4 regions of the Arthrobacter sp. TJ-217 genome follow, and region 1 is predicted to be linked to each of the others. Evidence: riboswitches for the same ligand, from Rfam matches in the RefSeq annotation. Region 1 holds a riboswitch; each other region holds the start of a gene.
What was found. Region 1 has a riboswitch for S-adenosylmethionine ahead of AC4D2R_RS15275 (bifunctional o-acetylhomoserine/o-acetylserine sulfhydrylase). Riboswitches for the same ligand answer to the same signal wherever they lie in the genome.
Positions count from the first base shown of each region.

Region 2: linked by a shared signal. The riboswitch ahead of AC4D2R_RS04340 (LLM class flavin-dependent oxidoreductase) and the one ahead of AC4D2R_RS15275 (bifunctional o-acetylhomoserine/o-acetylserine sulfhydrylase) in region 1 are both predicted to bind S-adenosylmethionine.
Region 3: linked by a shared signal. The riboswitch ahead of AC4D2R_RS04475 (ABC transporter substrate-binding protein) and the one ahead of AC4D2R_RS15275 (bifunctional o-acetylhomoserine/o-acetylserine sulfhydrylase) in region 1 are both predicted to bind S-adenosylmethionine.
Region 4: linked by a shared signal. The riboswitch ahead of sfnG (dimethylsulfone monooxygenase SfnG) and the one ahead of AC4D2R_RS15275 (bifunctional o-acetylhomoserine/o-acetylserine sulfhydrylase) in region 1 are both predicted to bind S-adenosylmethionine.

Region 1 is NZ_JBZCNJ010000009.1:54,266-57,465, reverse strand. Features, by position in the region: gene metX (homoserine O-acetyltransferase MetX) at 1-469, opposite strand, end outside; gene AC4D2R_RS15275 (bifunctional o-acetylhomoserine/o-acetylserine sulfhydrylase) at 476-1,792, opposite strand; SAM riboswitch class IV at 1,861-1,977, opposite strand; gene AC4D2R_RS15270 (VOC family protein) at 2,085-2,726, shown strand; gene AC4D2R_RS15265 (glycosyltransferase family 2 protein) at 2,750-3,200, shown strand, end outside.
Region 2 is NZ_JBZCNJ010000002.1:261,862-265,061, forward strand. Features, by position in the region: gene AC4D2R_RS04325 (class F sortase) at 1-84, opposite strand, end outside; gene AC4D2R_RS04330 (excalibur calcium-binding domain-containing protein) at 130-504, opposite strand; gene AC4D2R_RS04335 (hypothetical protein) at 891-1,442, shown strand; SAM riboswitch class IV at 1,551-1,670, shown strand; gene AC4D2R_RS04340 (LLM class flavin-dependent oxidoreductase) at 1,712-3,118, shown strand.
Region 3 is NZ_JBZCNJ010000002.1:294,264-297,463, forward strand. Features, by position in the region: gene AC4D2R_RS04465 (LolA family protein) at 1-338, opposite strand, end outside; gene AC4D2R_RS04470 (DUF6194 family protein) at 546-1,019, opposite strand; SAM riboswitch class I at 1,125-1,223, shown strand; gene AC4D2R_RS04475 (ABC transporter substrate-binding protein) at 1,329-3,014, shown strand; gene AC4D2R_RS04480 (ABC transporter permease) at 3,011-3,200, shown strand, end outside.
Region 4 is NZ_JBZCNJ010000005.1:205,567-208,766, forward strand. Features, by position in the region: gene acs (acetate--CoA ligase) at 1-263, shown strand, start outside; gene AC4D2R_RS11025 (NAD(+)/NADH kinase) at 272-1,354, opposite strand; SAM riboswitch class I at 1,566-1,670, shown strand; gene sfnG (dimethylsulfone monooxygenase SfnG) at 1,675-2,826, shown strand; gene AC4D2R_RS11035 (O-acetylhomoserine aminocarboxypropyltransferase/cysteine synthase family protein) at 2,826-3,200, shown strand, end outside.

The sequences.
Region 1 (3,200 bases):
CCGAATGCCAGCGGCGTATGCCCAGCTGGTCGGCAAGACGAGCCTCAGCGGCAACCGAGTCGCGGATTGTGACGAAGGGAAAACGCGAACCCCAGCGGCGTCCCGACGGGTCCGGACTCGTGGGGCCGGTGGAACCGTAACAGCCCCCCAGCATGTTCGCGCACACAACGAAGTAGCGGTCGGTGTCGATGGCCCTGCCCGGACCCACGAGGGGGTCCCACCACCCTTCCTCATCGGAAGCACCGCGGGCCACATGGGAGCTTCCGGTCAGGGCGTGGTGGATCAGGACGGCGTTCGACGCGTCGGCGTCGAGCGTTCCCCACGTCTCGTAGGCAAGGCTGACTTCGGGCAGGCTGCCGCCCGTTTCGAGCCCCAGGGCCCCGATCGCCGCGGTGCGCAGCAGCCCGTCGGAGCTGCGGTGCGGGGCCTCGGTGCTCGCGCGGGCGGCGCCGGGAGGATAGACACTCACGCCGCGCTAAGCCCCTTTCGCGGCGCGGAAACCGGCGTCGAGGTCCGCAAGGATGTCCGCGATGTTCTCCAGCCCGACCGAAAGGCGCACGAGACCGGGGCGGACTCCGGCCGTGAGCTGCGCTTCGGCTCCGAGCTGGCTGTGCGTTGTTGAAGCCGGGTGGATCACCAGGGAGCGCACGTCCCCGACGTTCGCCACGTGGGAGTGGAGTTCGAGCCCGTCGACGAAGCGCTTGCCGGCCTCGATTCCGCCGGCGATGTCGAAGGAGACGATGGCGCCGGTGCCGTTCGGCCCGTACTTCAGCCCGCGCTCGTACCAGGGGCTGGAGGGCAGTCCGGCATAGGCAACGGATTCGACGTCGTCGTGCAGCTCAAGGAACTCCGCGACGGCGCGGGCGTTGGCGATATGGCGCTCCATGCGCAGGCTGAGCGTCTCGAGGCCCTGTGCGATCAGGAAGGCATTGAACGGGGAGATCGCTGAGCCGAGGTCGCGCAGGAGCTGCACGCGCGCCTTGAGGATGTAGGAGAGATTGGCCCCAAAGGCGCTTCCGACCCCGAGGTCCCGGGCGTAGACAAGCCCGTGGTAGCTCTCATCCGGGGTGTTGAAGCCGGGGAACTTCTCCGGGTCGCGGCCGTAGTCGAAGCGGCCCGAGTCGACGATGACGCCGCCGATGGCCGTGCCGTGTCCGCCGAGGTACTTCGTGGCGGAGTGGACAACGATGTCGGCACCCCACTCGATGGGCCGGATGAGGTACGGGGTCGAAACTGTCGCATCGGCGATCAGCGGGATGCCGTTGTCGTGGGCGACCGCGCTGATCCCCTCGATGTCGAGCACGTCCTGGCGGGGGTTGGAGACGACCTCGCCGAAGAACGCCTTGGTGGTGGGCTGGACGGCGGCCCGCCACTGCTCGAGGTTGTCGGGGTCTTCGACGAAGGTGGTTTGGATCCCGAATTTCCTGAGGGTGTGCCGGAAGAGGTTGTAGGTGCCCCCGTACAGGCTCGGGCTTGCAACGATGTGGTCGCCCGCCTCGGCGATATTGAGGATGGCGTAGGTTTCGGCCGCCTGCCCCGAGGCGAGCAGGAGGGCACCCACCCCTCCGTCGAGTGAGGCGATGCGCGTCTCAACGGCCTCCTGGGTGGGGTTGCCGATGCGCGTGTAGATGGGGGCAAGCTCCGTGAGGGCAAAGCGGTCGGCGGCGCTCTGGGCGCTGGGGAAGACGAACGACGTCGTCTGGTAGATGGGCAGCGCACGCGCGCCGGTTGTTGAATCGGGGGTCTGGCCGGCGTGGATCTGCCGGGTTTCAAAAGACCAGTTGCTGGACATGGCGCTCCCTTTGGTGCTCAAGGGGCCCCGTCGACGCCGCGCCATCGAGGCGACGGTGGATCGGTAAGGACCCGCGCTTGCGCAGCATCCCTGTGACGCTGCGCCTGGTCTTCACCCGGGGCACCCCACCGCGGTTGGAGGGTTGCCGGCCAGCAAGCCGGGGCTGTGTGCTGGCACTCATGACCTGCCTCAATGAAAGCCGAGGGACCGGATTTCGGCAACCCATATGACTTCCCGTTAAGTAAGGTGCCCCTAAGTCGAGACGGGCGTCACAAAGTGCCACTATGTAGCCATGCGCTTGGACCATGTTTCTTATGCCTCTGAACCTGATGGACTCGCTGCCACCGCGGAGCGTATTTCGGCCGCGCTGGGCGTAGAAGCGGTGAAGGGTGGTGTCCACCCCCGTTTCGGCACACGGAACATGATTCTGCCCCTCGTCAACGGCCAGTACGTCGAGGTGGTCGAGACCCTGAACCATCCCGCCTCGGACAAGGCACCCTTCGGCCAGGCCGTGCGGTCCCGGTCCGAAGCAGGCGGTGGCTGGATGGGCTGGGTAGTCGCAGTCGATGACCTCACGCCGTTCGAAGAGCGCCTGGGCCGGCGCGCCGTGCCCGGCAACCGCAAGTTCCCCGACGGCCAGGAACTCACCTGGCAGCAGATCGGCATCAAGGGCCTCATCGCCGATCCGCAGGTCCCCTACCTGCTGCGCTGGGACGACGGCACCGAAGCACTCCACCCCTCGCAGGCACGCCCTGCGACCGCACGGCTCGACTCGCTGACCATCGCCGGCTCATGCGCACGCGTGACCGAGTGGCTCGGAATGCCCGTCGAAGCGCCCCTGGGCGATGTCTCGGTCAAGTGGATTGCGCCAAACGGCACCCCGGGGCTCATGTCGGTGACCTTCGACACCGCGAACGGCCGCGTCGAGATCTAGTACCGGATCCCCCGGAGACCGGCATGGCCGAGCGGCTCGCCGTCGTGGTCCCGGTGTTCAACGAGCCCGGGATCGGCCGCACCCTTGAGGCACTGTACCGGCAGTCGGAGCGCACCGGGATGGTGCTCTATGTGGTGGACAACGGCTCGTCGGATGACACCCGGGTGCGCATCGAGGCGTTTGGCCGGCTTAGGCGCGACTTTCCGCTCGTGGTGCTCGATGAGGAGCAGAAGGGTACCGGCGCGGCGGCCGACACCGGTTTCCGCAGGGCCATCGCCGACGGTTTTCCATTGGTGGCGCGCACCGACGGCGACAGCGAACCCCGGCCGGACTGGACGGCGCGGATCCGCCGCAATTTCGCCGGGCACCCCTCGGTGCAACTGCTGGGCGGCACGTCCGTGCCCCTGCCGGACGCCTACCGGCGCCGGTTTGACGGCGTGCTCCTCGCCTTCCTCTTCCCTGCCCTCCGCGGAG
Region 2 (3,200 bases), on a different contig from region 1:
GGAACCGCAACCCGTGAGCAAGAGAAGGGCTACCACCGCAGCGGCGAGCGGGCCCCTGCGGCGGTAGCCGGTGAAACGCGTCATGCGTAGGACAATATCGGATCGATTCGGATGGTGGTGGGACTCCTCCTAAACGTTGCTGCGGCGGCGTACGAGGAATGTTCCGCCGGCTGCGGCGGCGAGGACGAAGCCACCGCCCAATAGAACGGCCCCCGTGGTGTCGTTCTGTGGCTCCTGTGCCACGCCGGTGTCAGCTCCACCGTTGGGCATTTGGGTTACCTGTGGCGGTGTTGCCATGGGGTAGTTCGCGTTTTCGCACCCAACGTTGTCGAGGTCGCTGTCCAGATGGGTGCCATAACGGGGATCAGTTGAAGGGATGTTGTACACACCGGCTGCCGCAGCAGCGGAACAGTTGGCGAAAGGTACCGCCATGGCGGGTGCCGCTGAAAGTGCTGTGAAACCGGCTGCTGCCACCAGGGCAAATGCTGCTGAGCTCTTTTTCATTGGTTTTCCCTACAGATTGTTGAGTTACAAGAGTTACTTATGTGACGGGTTACACAACGATTGTAAGCACCCTTAACACTCCCTGAGAAGACCCTTATGCAAACGGATATCGGATCGGATATCTAGCTACTTTCATCGCCGATAAGCCATGCGGAGGCTTCGAGCAATACCCTGGGAACGGGCGAGACGGAGTGTCGTGCTAATTTGTATGTGTCCCGGAAGTTTAGGGATAATGGCAATCAATCCAGTCGTGCAGTACCTGGTCAAGAATCGCGATTGCAGCTGTAACGGAAGTTCAGCGAAGATAGTTTCATGTGCATAGAAGCGCAGAGCCTTGTCGGTGTCACCGGCAGGGCTTTTTTGTCGTCTAGAACAAAGGAGCAACGATGAACAACTGCGAGGACTACCCGGAGCTTTACGTTGACGGAAGCTTCTTCATGGAATTCTTCGCCGATGAACGCGACGAGCACGGCCTGCCCATTCTGACTATTGCGATGTTCCCGGTGGCCGTCACCGGTGTGTCGTCGGAGGGCAACTGGGTATACGGGCCCGACGGGCGATACCTGATGGAGGAGTTGATAATCCCACTCGAGGAGACGCCGTTGACGCTTTCAGAGCTGGAGGCACGTGGGCTCTTGGAAAGGCAGGTAATCATCAGCGCAGATGTAACCGGCCCTGGGCTGGCCGCCACCGAAATTGAACCCTTGTTCGGCGTCCCAGCGGCGGCGATGATCCTTGCAGTCCTGGAGAGCGCTCTGCTTGGCGAGGAATTGAACGGCGATGTCAGGGGCGCTCGATACCGCAACGCTGAAATGAGCGATGCCGGACGCGTCCTTGCAGTTCAGTCAATGCAGGAGAACCTCGCCCGAGAGCTGTCACTAACGGCACAGGGGCGGGTGATGTTGGATTTCCTGCACAAGGCGCTAGCCCTTGGGTAGGGAGGTTGCGCGGAATCTCAGGAAAAGTGGGCAGTGACGCACTCCGTGACTTTCTGTGACGGACCGTTCTCGACGCGGGCGCCGTCCTGCCCGTAGGGTCGAATTCAGAATCAAGAGTTCCAACGCAAAACCCTGGTTTGTTGGACGGCAACCCTCTCGCTGTAGCGGGGTGCCCCAGGTGAGGATTCGGCCCGGCCGGCGGAGATGACCGGAGGGCAAGTACGGCACTTACCTCTTGGCAAGTGCCCTAATGCAAGGGTTCTTTTGCCATGTCCTTATCCCCACATTCCTCCAACTCGCCCCGTCAGATCCGCTTCAACGCTTTCGACATGAACTGCGTCGGCCACCAGTCTCCCGGTCTGTGGCGCCACCCCGAGGACCAGTCCTGGCGGTACAAGGACCTCCGCTACTGGGCAGACCTCGCGAAGACGCTCGAAAAGGGACTGTTCGACGGCATCTTCATCGCCGACGTCCTCGGCACCTACGACGTCTACGGCGGCTCCGACGAGGCCACTCTCCGCCAGGGCACCCAGACTCCGGTGAACGACCCGTTCCTCCTGGTCTCCGCCATGGCCCTGGTGACCGAACATCTCGGGTTCGGCGTCACCGCAGGCACCGCCTACGAGCACCCGTACCCGTTCGCCCGCCGCCTCTCCACGCTCGACCACCTGACCAACGGGCGGTTCGGCTGGAACGTTGTCACCGGGTACCTGCCGTCGGCGGCGCGGAACCTCGGGCAGACCGACCAGCTCGAGCACGACGAGCGCTACAACCACGCCGACGAGTACCTCGAGGTGCTCTACAAGCTGCTCGAAGGCTCCTGGGAGGACGACGCCGTCGTAAGAGACACCGAGACCGGCGTCTTCACCGACCCCGCGAAGGTCCACGGGATCGGCCACGAGGGCAAGTACTTCACGACGCCGGGAATCCACCTCAGCGAACCCTCCCCGCAGCGCACCCCCGTGATCTACCAGGCCGGGGCTTCACCGCGGGGCATCGCCTTTGCCGCAGGCAACGCCGAGGCCGTCTTTGTTGGCTCGCCGACCAAGGAGATCCTCAAGGACACCGTCACGAAGATCCGCGACGCCGTCGAAGCCGCAGGGCGCGACCGCTACTCCGTGCGCGTCTACACGCTGCTCACCGTCATCACGGACGAGACGGAGGAGAAGGCGCAAGCCAAGCACGCCGAGTACCAGCAGTACGTCAGCTACGAGGGAGCCCTGGTGCTGGTCTCCGGCTGGTTCGGCGTGGACCTCTCCGTCTACGGACCGGACGAACCGCTCGGGAACGTGAAGTCGAACGCCATCCAGTCGGCCGTCGCCAACTTCTCCAAGGTGGAGGACGACGGCAAGCCGTGGACGGTACGCGACATCGCCGAGTGGGCGGGCATCGGCGGGCTGGGCCCGCGCGTCGTCGGCTCCGGCGCGCAGGTCGCCGAGGAGCTCCAGGCGTGGGTGGAGGAGACCGACGTCGACGGGTTCAACCTCGCCTACGCGATCACGCCGGGCTCGTTCGAGGACGTGGTGAAGTACGTGGTACCCGAACTGCAGAAACGCGGCGCCTATCCCACCGAGTACGTCGAGGGGACGCTGCGCCACAAGCTCTTCGGCCGCGGCGACCGGCTGCCCGCCGAGCACCACGGCAGCAGCTACCGCCTCCAGCCCGCTGCCCGCTGACTTCCCGGGGAGAAACTAGCGGGCCCCTGAATTAGTAAACCGACCAAAACCTACCGACACGGTGCGGATTCGGTGAGGGCTG
Region 3 (3,200 bases), on a different contig from region 1:
CGGTCCTGCACTTGGATGCGTGCCTTGTCGGGCCCGTCGATGTGGACCTGGGCGGTGTGCTCACCGGTGAGCAGTTCGAGGGCGGCCGAGGCGCCATCGGAGCTGCCGGCACTGGGCCCCATTGTCTGCAACTCGGGCAGGCCGAGCTCGGAGGACTGCTCGATCGTTCCGGAGAACGCGCTGTCGTAGCTGTCGGACACGAGCTCGAGCAGCTCCTGGGCGGACTTCTCCGGCAACTGGGGGCTCGCCTCAGCGAGGGTTGGCCCGACGGCGGCCGTTGTTACGATCACCGCCGGAACGATGCCAGCGGGGAGCCAACGGAGCCACTTCTTTGCCATGAGCTTGCCTTCCAACGGTGCTTTGCCCCCTTGCTCCATTAACGGTACTCCTGCTTGCTGGGAGGACGCAGGGTGTTTCGGGCGATCCTTTCCTGCCCGCACCGTATCCCTGCTTCTGCCGGCCCACAGTCACCGCCCGTGCAGGTGACAGATGATTTCAGGCGAGAGCCTCGATACCTCCCTCAGCGGAAAGAGACAGAGGCGTTGTCAGTGCCGCCGGTCGTAGCGTCGAACAGCGTTCCCGTGCGCGTGCACCAGCAGAGACCGTGCCTGCTCGGCTGTGGCGGCACCAGGGTTGAGGATGCTTACCCATGCCTGCGAACCGTAGACGGGATGCGGCAGGATGCGGTCCGGTGCTGTGAAGTCGAAGTCGGCCAGGTGCAGGGCATGATCTGTCGCGGGATGTCCGGTCAATAACTCATATTCCTTATTTCCCACCGAAATATTGAGCCGGAAAACGCCCGGTCGATTCAGGTTCGAGGCGGTATCGAAGCCTTCATAATCGCTCACGACAATCGTCGCGAAGGGGAAGCGCCTGTTGTCTGGAGTATCGCCGTCGGGGTCGTAGAAAAAGAAGGTATCGCCCCAAGCTGCCTCGGGTGCTCCGTTCTCTTTTCCGGCGGTGAGCGTCACGACGCCGGGCAGGTCTGAGACGAAGTCGATGATCTCGTTTTCCTCCACGCCATAATGCTTTCAAACGCCGGAACGCGGGTAAAGGACCACCCCGTGACCGATTGTGACGGGGCCTGTGGCGGAGGAGCGCTCCAATGCTGTTAGCTGTAGCCATAACCATCCCGAGTGGCCGAGAGACCTGGATCGACGACGCCACAGCAACCCTCTTCGTGTAGCTGCGAAGAACGGTGCTACTGCCAGGACCGATGGAGAAGCTACACGCTTTCGTTGGTCTGCCCCGCCGTGCTTCAGCACGTCCGCGGGCGGTCACTGGCTGTCCTGTTTGCCCTCCATCGGGCGATGATTCAGGAGCCCAGCGTGACAACAGCAAGCCACCGCACTTTCAGCAAGCGCAGCATTCTCAACACCCCCAGTTCCCCGAAGACCCTCCGCGCCCTCGCCCTGTTCGCAGCAGCCACGGGCCTCATCCTCACCACGAGCGGCTGCGGAGGATCGGCGGCGGCAAGCGAGGATGACACCTTCGTCTTCGCCACGGGCAAGGACATCTCCTGCCTCGATCCCCACGTCAACGGCGATATGCCTCAGGCCTCGATCGCGGCGAACTACCTCGACTCCCTGGTGTCCCAAGACGCCGAGGGAACCATCCACCCGTGGCTCGCCACGGACTGGTCGGTCTCGGACGACGGCCTCACCTACACCTTCACCGTGCGGGACGACGTCTACTTCACCGACGGCACGAAGCTCACTGCAGAGGCGGTCAAGGCCAACCTCGACCACATGGTCGATCCCGATACGCAGTCGGGAACGGCCGGCGGCTACCTCAAGCCCTACGTCGGCACCGAGGTCGTCGACGACACCACGGCGGTCGTCACCCTCAACCGCCCCTATGCGGCCTTCCTCGAAGTGCTCGCCCAGCCGTTCCTCGGCATCGAGTCACCTCAGGCGCTCAAACGCCCGCAGGCCGAGAACTGCAACGCACCGGTGGGCACGGGCCCGTACCGGATCGCCGATTACGTCCCGCAGTCCAAGGTCAGTCTCGTCCGCAACGAGAACTACAACTCGGCGCCGCCCTACGCGCAGCACCAGGGGCCGGCGCACATCGAAAAGATTGAATGGCGCATTGTCCCCGAGGACTCGACCCGCTACGGTCTCCTGCGCGCAGGCCAGGTTGACGCCCTCGACCTGATGCCCTCGGTCCACTTCGACGAGGCGAAGGCCGACTCAAACGTCGAACTGATCCTCCAGGACCGCCCCGGCAATCCGACGAACCTCATGCTCAACACCACCCGGGCGCCTTTCGACGACCTCAACGTGCGCAGGGCTTTCCTTCTGAGCACCTACGTCGATGCCGGCATCCGCAGCGTCTACTTCGGCACGGTGACCCGCGCCGGGGGACCGCTGAGCTCCACAACGGGCTTCTACTCTCCGGACTTCGAGAACGTCTACGATCCGGACCCCGACGAAGCGGCCCGCCTGCTCGACGAGGCAGGCTGGACCGAGCGCGACGACGAGGGCTACCGCGTGAAGGACGGCCAGCGCCTGAGTGTCCACTTCCCCTACACGCCCGGCGCCTGGCCCACCGCGCACCAGGCCCTCGTCACCCAGATCCAGGCAACCGCGAAGAAGGCCGGATTCGAGGTGCTGATCGAGAATGGCGACGGCGCGAGCGTCAGCGAACTCGGCAACAACTTCGACTACGACCTCCGGGCCGACTACTGGAACACCAACACGGCCGATGTCCTGCGCATCGTGTTCTCCTCCGAGTACACCGAGTCGGCGGGCTTCGTGCCGAACGGGTCGGGCTTCCGCAATCCGGAACTCGACGCGATCCTCAATGACGCCCTCGCCACGGACGACCCGGACGTGCGCAAGGACCTCTACTACGAGGCGCAGCGGATCATCAGCGCCAACGCCCTCCAGCTCCCGCTCTACAACCAGGCAAGCCAGGTGGCGCTCCGCAGCGACCGCTTCACCTCGCTCACCCTCGAACCGAGCCTCTCCCTTCCCTACCTCTACGACGTCACGGCGGTCGATTCAGAATGAGCACCTCCTCCCTCGATTCCCTCAGCGCAGCACCACGAACGACGGCGACGGCCGGTACGGCCGGCAGCGTCGTCCTCAAACGGGCCGCCGGCAGCCTCTTCGTCCTCTGGGCCGCCGTCACTCTCACCTTCTTCGTCCTCCGCCTCACCCCCGGGGACCCGATCACGGCGATCCTCGGCGGCGCGG
Region 4 (3,200 bases), on a different contig from region 1:
CATTCGTCGTGCTGGCACCCGGTGCGGGCGGAACGGGCGACGTCGAAACCACCCTGCGCCGGCACGTTGCCGCGGAGATCGGCCCCATCGCCAAGCCGGGTGCCGTCATCGTGGTCCAGGACGTGCCCAAGACCCGGTCCGGGAAGATCATGCGCCGCCTCCTGACCGAGCTGTACGAGGGATCGCCCCTTGGGGACACCACCTCACTGCAGAACGAGGGATGCCTCCCGGGCATCTCCGAGGTGCTCGCGCGGCGGTCCTGAAGCTTCGCCTACTCCGTCTTGGAGCCCATCCAGGACTCGAGGGGCTGGGTCGGAATGTGGACGTGCTTCATGTCATCGGGCTTGGGCGTGCTGGGGAAATAGTCGACCGGCGAATCCCCGTCGGCGGCTGCGGCCGCGGCGTCGACCAGCCCGAACCGATCCCTCACCCTGCCGAAAAAATCAGGCTCATGCAGGCGCAGCATGCGCAGCGCCGAAGGACGTGCGTAAACGCCCACCCAGTCCCCCGGGTTCAGCACCCCGACAATCCGGCCGTCGACGGACATCGATACCTGCCCGCTGCGCTCGAGCACGCGCACCGACACCAGCTCGTCGGCGGCAACGACGAGGCTGCGGTCGAAGACCATGTGAGCCGCGACGGGCGTGAAAACCAGGGCGTTGGCGCGGGGCGAGACGATGGGTCCTCCCGCAGCGAACGAGTAGGCCGTTGAGCCCGTGGGCGTGGAAATGATCAGGGCATCCGCCGAATAGGAAACGAACCGGCGGGCCCCAATATAGACCGCGACGCTCGCCTGGCGGTCCCGGCTGAGCTTCTCGAAGACAACGTCGTTGATTGCGGTGATGTCCATGCAGACGCCCCAGCCCAGGACCTCCACCGCGTCGTCCCGGACCAGCGGCGATTCAGCAACGGGTCCCTTTGGATTGTGGATGAGCGCCCCGAGCTCACTGGGGATCTCAAGGGGCCTGCTCGAGCGGATGGTGAGGGTGAGGCGCTGTTCCTCGATTGTCTCGTCCGCGATCACGGCCCTGAGGGCTTCGACAAGGTTCTCCGGCTCCACCTCGGCAAGGAACCCAAGCCGCCCCACATTCACCCCGAGGACAGGGCACTGGCAGGACATCGCCACAGCCGCCCCGCGCAGGAAGGTGCCGTCACCGCCGATCGTCACAACGAGGTCGAACGGGCCGAGCGGCACGTGGTGATGAGTCAGGTGGCCCTCGTCGTCAGCCGACCAGACATCCACCTCCGTGACGGACACGCCGTTCTCAGCGGCCCAGCTCTTGAGGGCCTCCGCCGCGTCAATGGCCCGCTGCTTCCCTCCATGCACCACGAGCCCCAGTGATCGCAGATCCACTGCCAGCTCCTTTGTTCGCTCAACAAGTGACGGTGGCCACCGCCGCGGGGCATGAGCCAGGCGGCCAACCTCGCCGATGACGCCACGTGACGCAAACCATACTCGAAATGCCCCGCAAGTCCACCCGGCGCGTGCCTGCCCCTCCAAATCTTCGCCGACCCGGGGCGACACATTTCTTGGTGCCGGGCACCCGTGCTGTCACACTCGGTAATGACCATCCCGAGCGGCCGAGAGATCTGGCTTTATGACGCCGCAGCAACCCTGGCCAGCGCAGAACGCGCTGACAGTAGGGTGCTACCGCCAGAACCGATGGAGGATTTGTGAGCACAGTCGATTATTCGCAGCCCCTGAAGTTTGCCTACTGGGTCCCTAATGTGAGCGGGGGGCTCGTGGTTTCCACAATCGAGCAGCGCACCAGCTGGGACTTCGAGTACAACAAGAAACTTGCGCGGATCGCCGAGGACGCAGGATTCGAATACGCGTTGTCGCAGACCCGCTACGCGGCGTCGTACGGCGCCGACAAGCAGCACGAGGCGACGTCGTTCTCCCTCGCCCTGCTCGCCGCAACCGAGAGGCTCAAGGTCATCGCCGCCGTCCACCCGGGCATGTGGCATCCGGGCGTGCTGGCGAAGTTCATCATCACCGCCGACCACATCTCCAACGGGCGCGCGGCCGTCAACATCGTCTCGGGCTGGCTGAAGAGCGAATTCACCAACTTCGGCCTCGACTGGCTCGAACACGACGAACGGTATGTGCGCACCGAAGAGTTCATCCGCGTGCTGCGCGGCCTGTGGACCCGGGAAAGCTACACGCAGACGGGCAAGTACTACTCCATCTCGGATTTCACGCTCAGCCCGCCGCCCGTTGATGTTCCGGGCCGCCCCCACCCCGAAATCTTCTTCGGCGGCAATTCCACGGCGGCCCAGGCGACGGCGGGGCGGGTTGCCGACTGGTACTTTTCCAACGGCAAGGACCTCGAAGGGTTCAAGGAGAACATCGCCGGGGTGAAGGCCTCCGCAACGGCCGTCGGGAGGTCGCCCCGGTTCGGCCTGAACGGGTTCGTCATTGCACGCGACTCCGAGAAGGAAGCACGCGAGACGCTGCGGGAGATCGTCGCCAAGGCCCACCGGCCGGCCGTTGAAGGCTTCCGCAACGCAGTGCAGGAAGCAGGGGCCGCAACGGCCGACAAGAAGGGGATGTGGGCGGATTCCTCCTTCGAGGACCTCATCCAGTACAACGACGGCTTCCGGACCCAGCTCATCGGCACGCCCGAGCAGATCGCCGAACGAATCGTCGAGTACAAGAAGATCGGGGTGAACCTGCTGCTCACCTGCTACCTGCATTTCCAGGAGGAGGTTGAAGCGTTCGGCAGGGACGTCCTGCCGATTGTCCGCTCCCTCGAAGCCGACCTCGCCGCCAAGGCAGGCGTCGACTTCCACCTCGAACCTCTCCCCACCAAGGCAGGCGTCTGATGACTGAGAAAACCTTCGGCTTCCGCACCCGCGCGCTTCACGCGGGAGGCACTCCCGATGCCACCCACGGCGCCCGCGCCGTGCCGATCTACCAGACGACGTCGTTCGTCTTCAAGGACACGAACGACGCCGCCAACCTCTTCGCGCTCCAGAAGTACGGAAACATCTACTCCCGGATCGGCAACCCCACTGTTGCCGCCTTCGAGGAGCGCATCGCCTCCCTTGAGGGCGGGATCGGCGCCGTCGCCACGGCTTCGGGGATGAGCGCCGAATTCATCACCTTCGCCGCCCTCTGCCAGGCCGGCGACCACATCGTTGCCGCCTCCCAGCTGTACGGGGGGACGGTGACGCAGCTCGATGTAACGCTGCGCCGG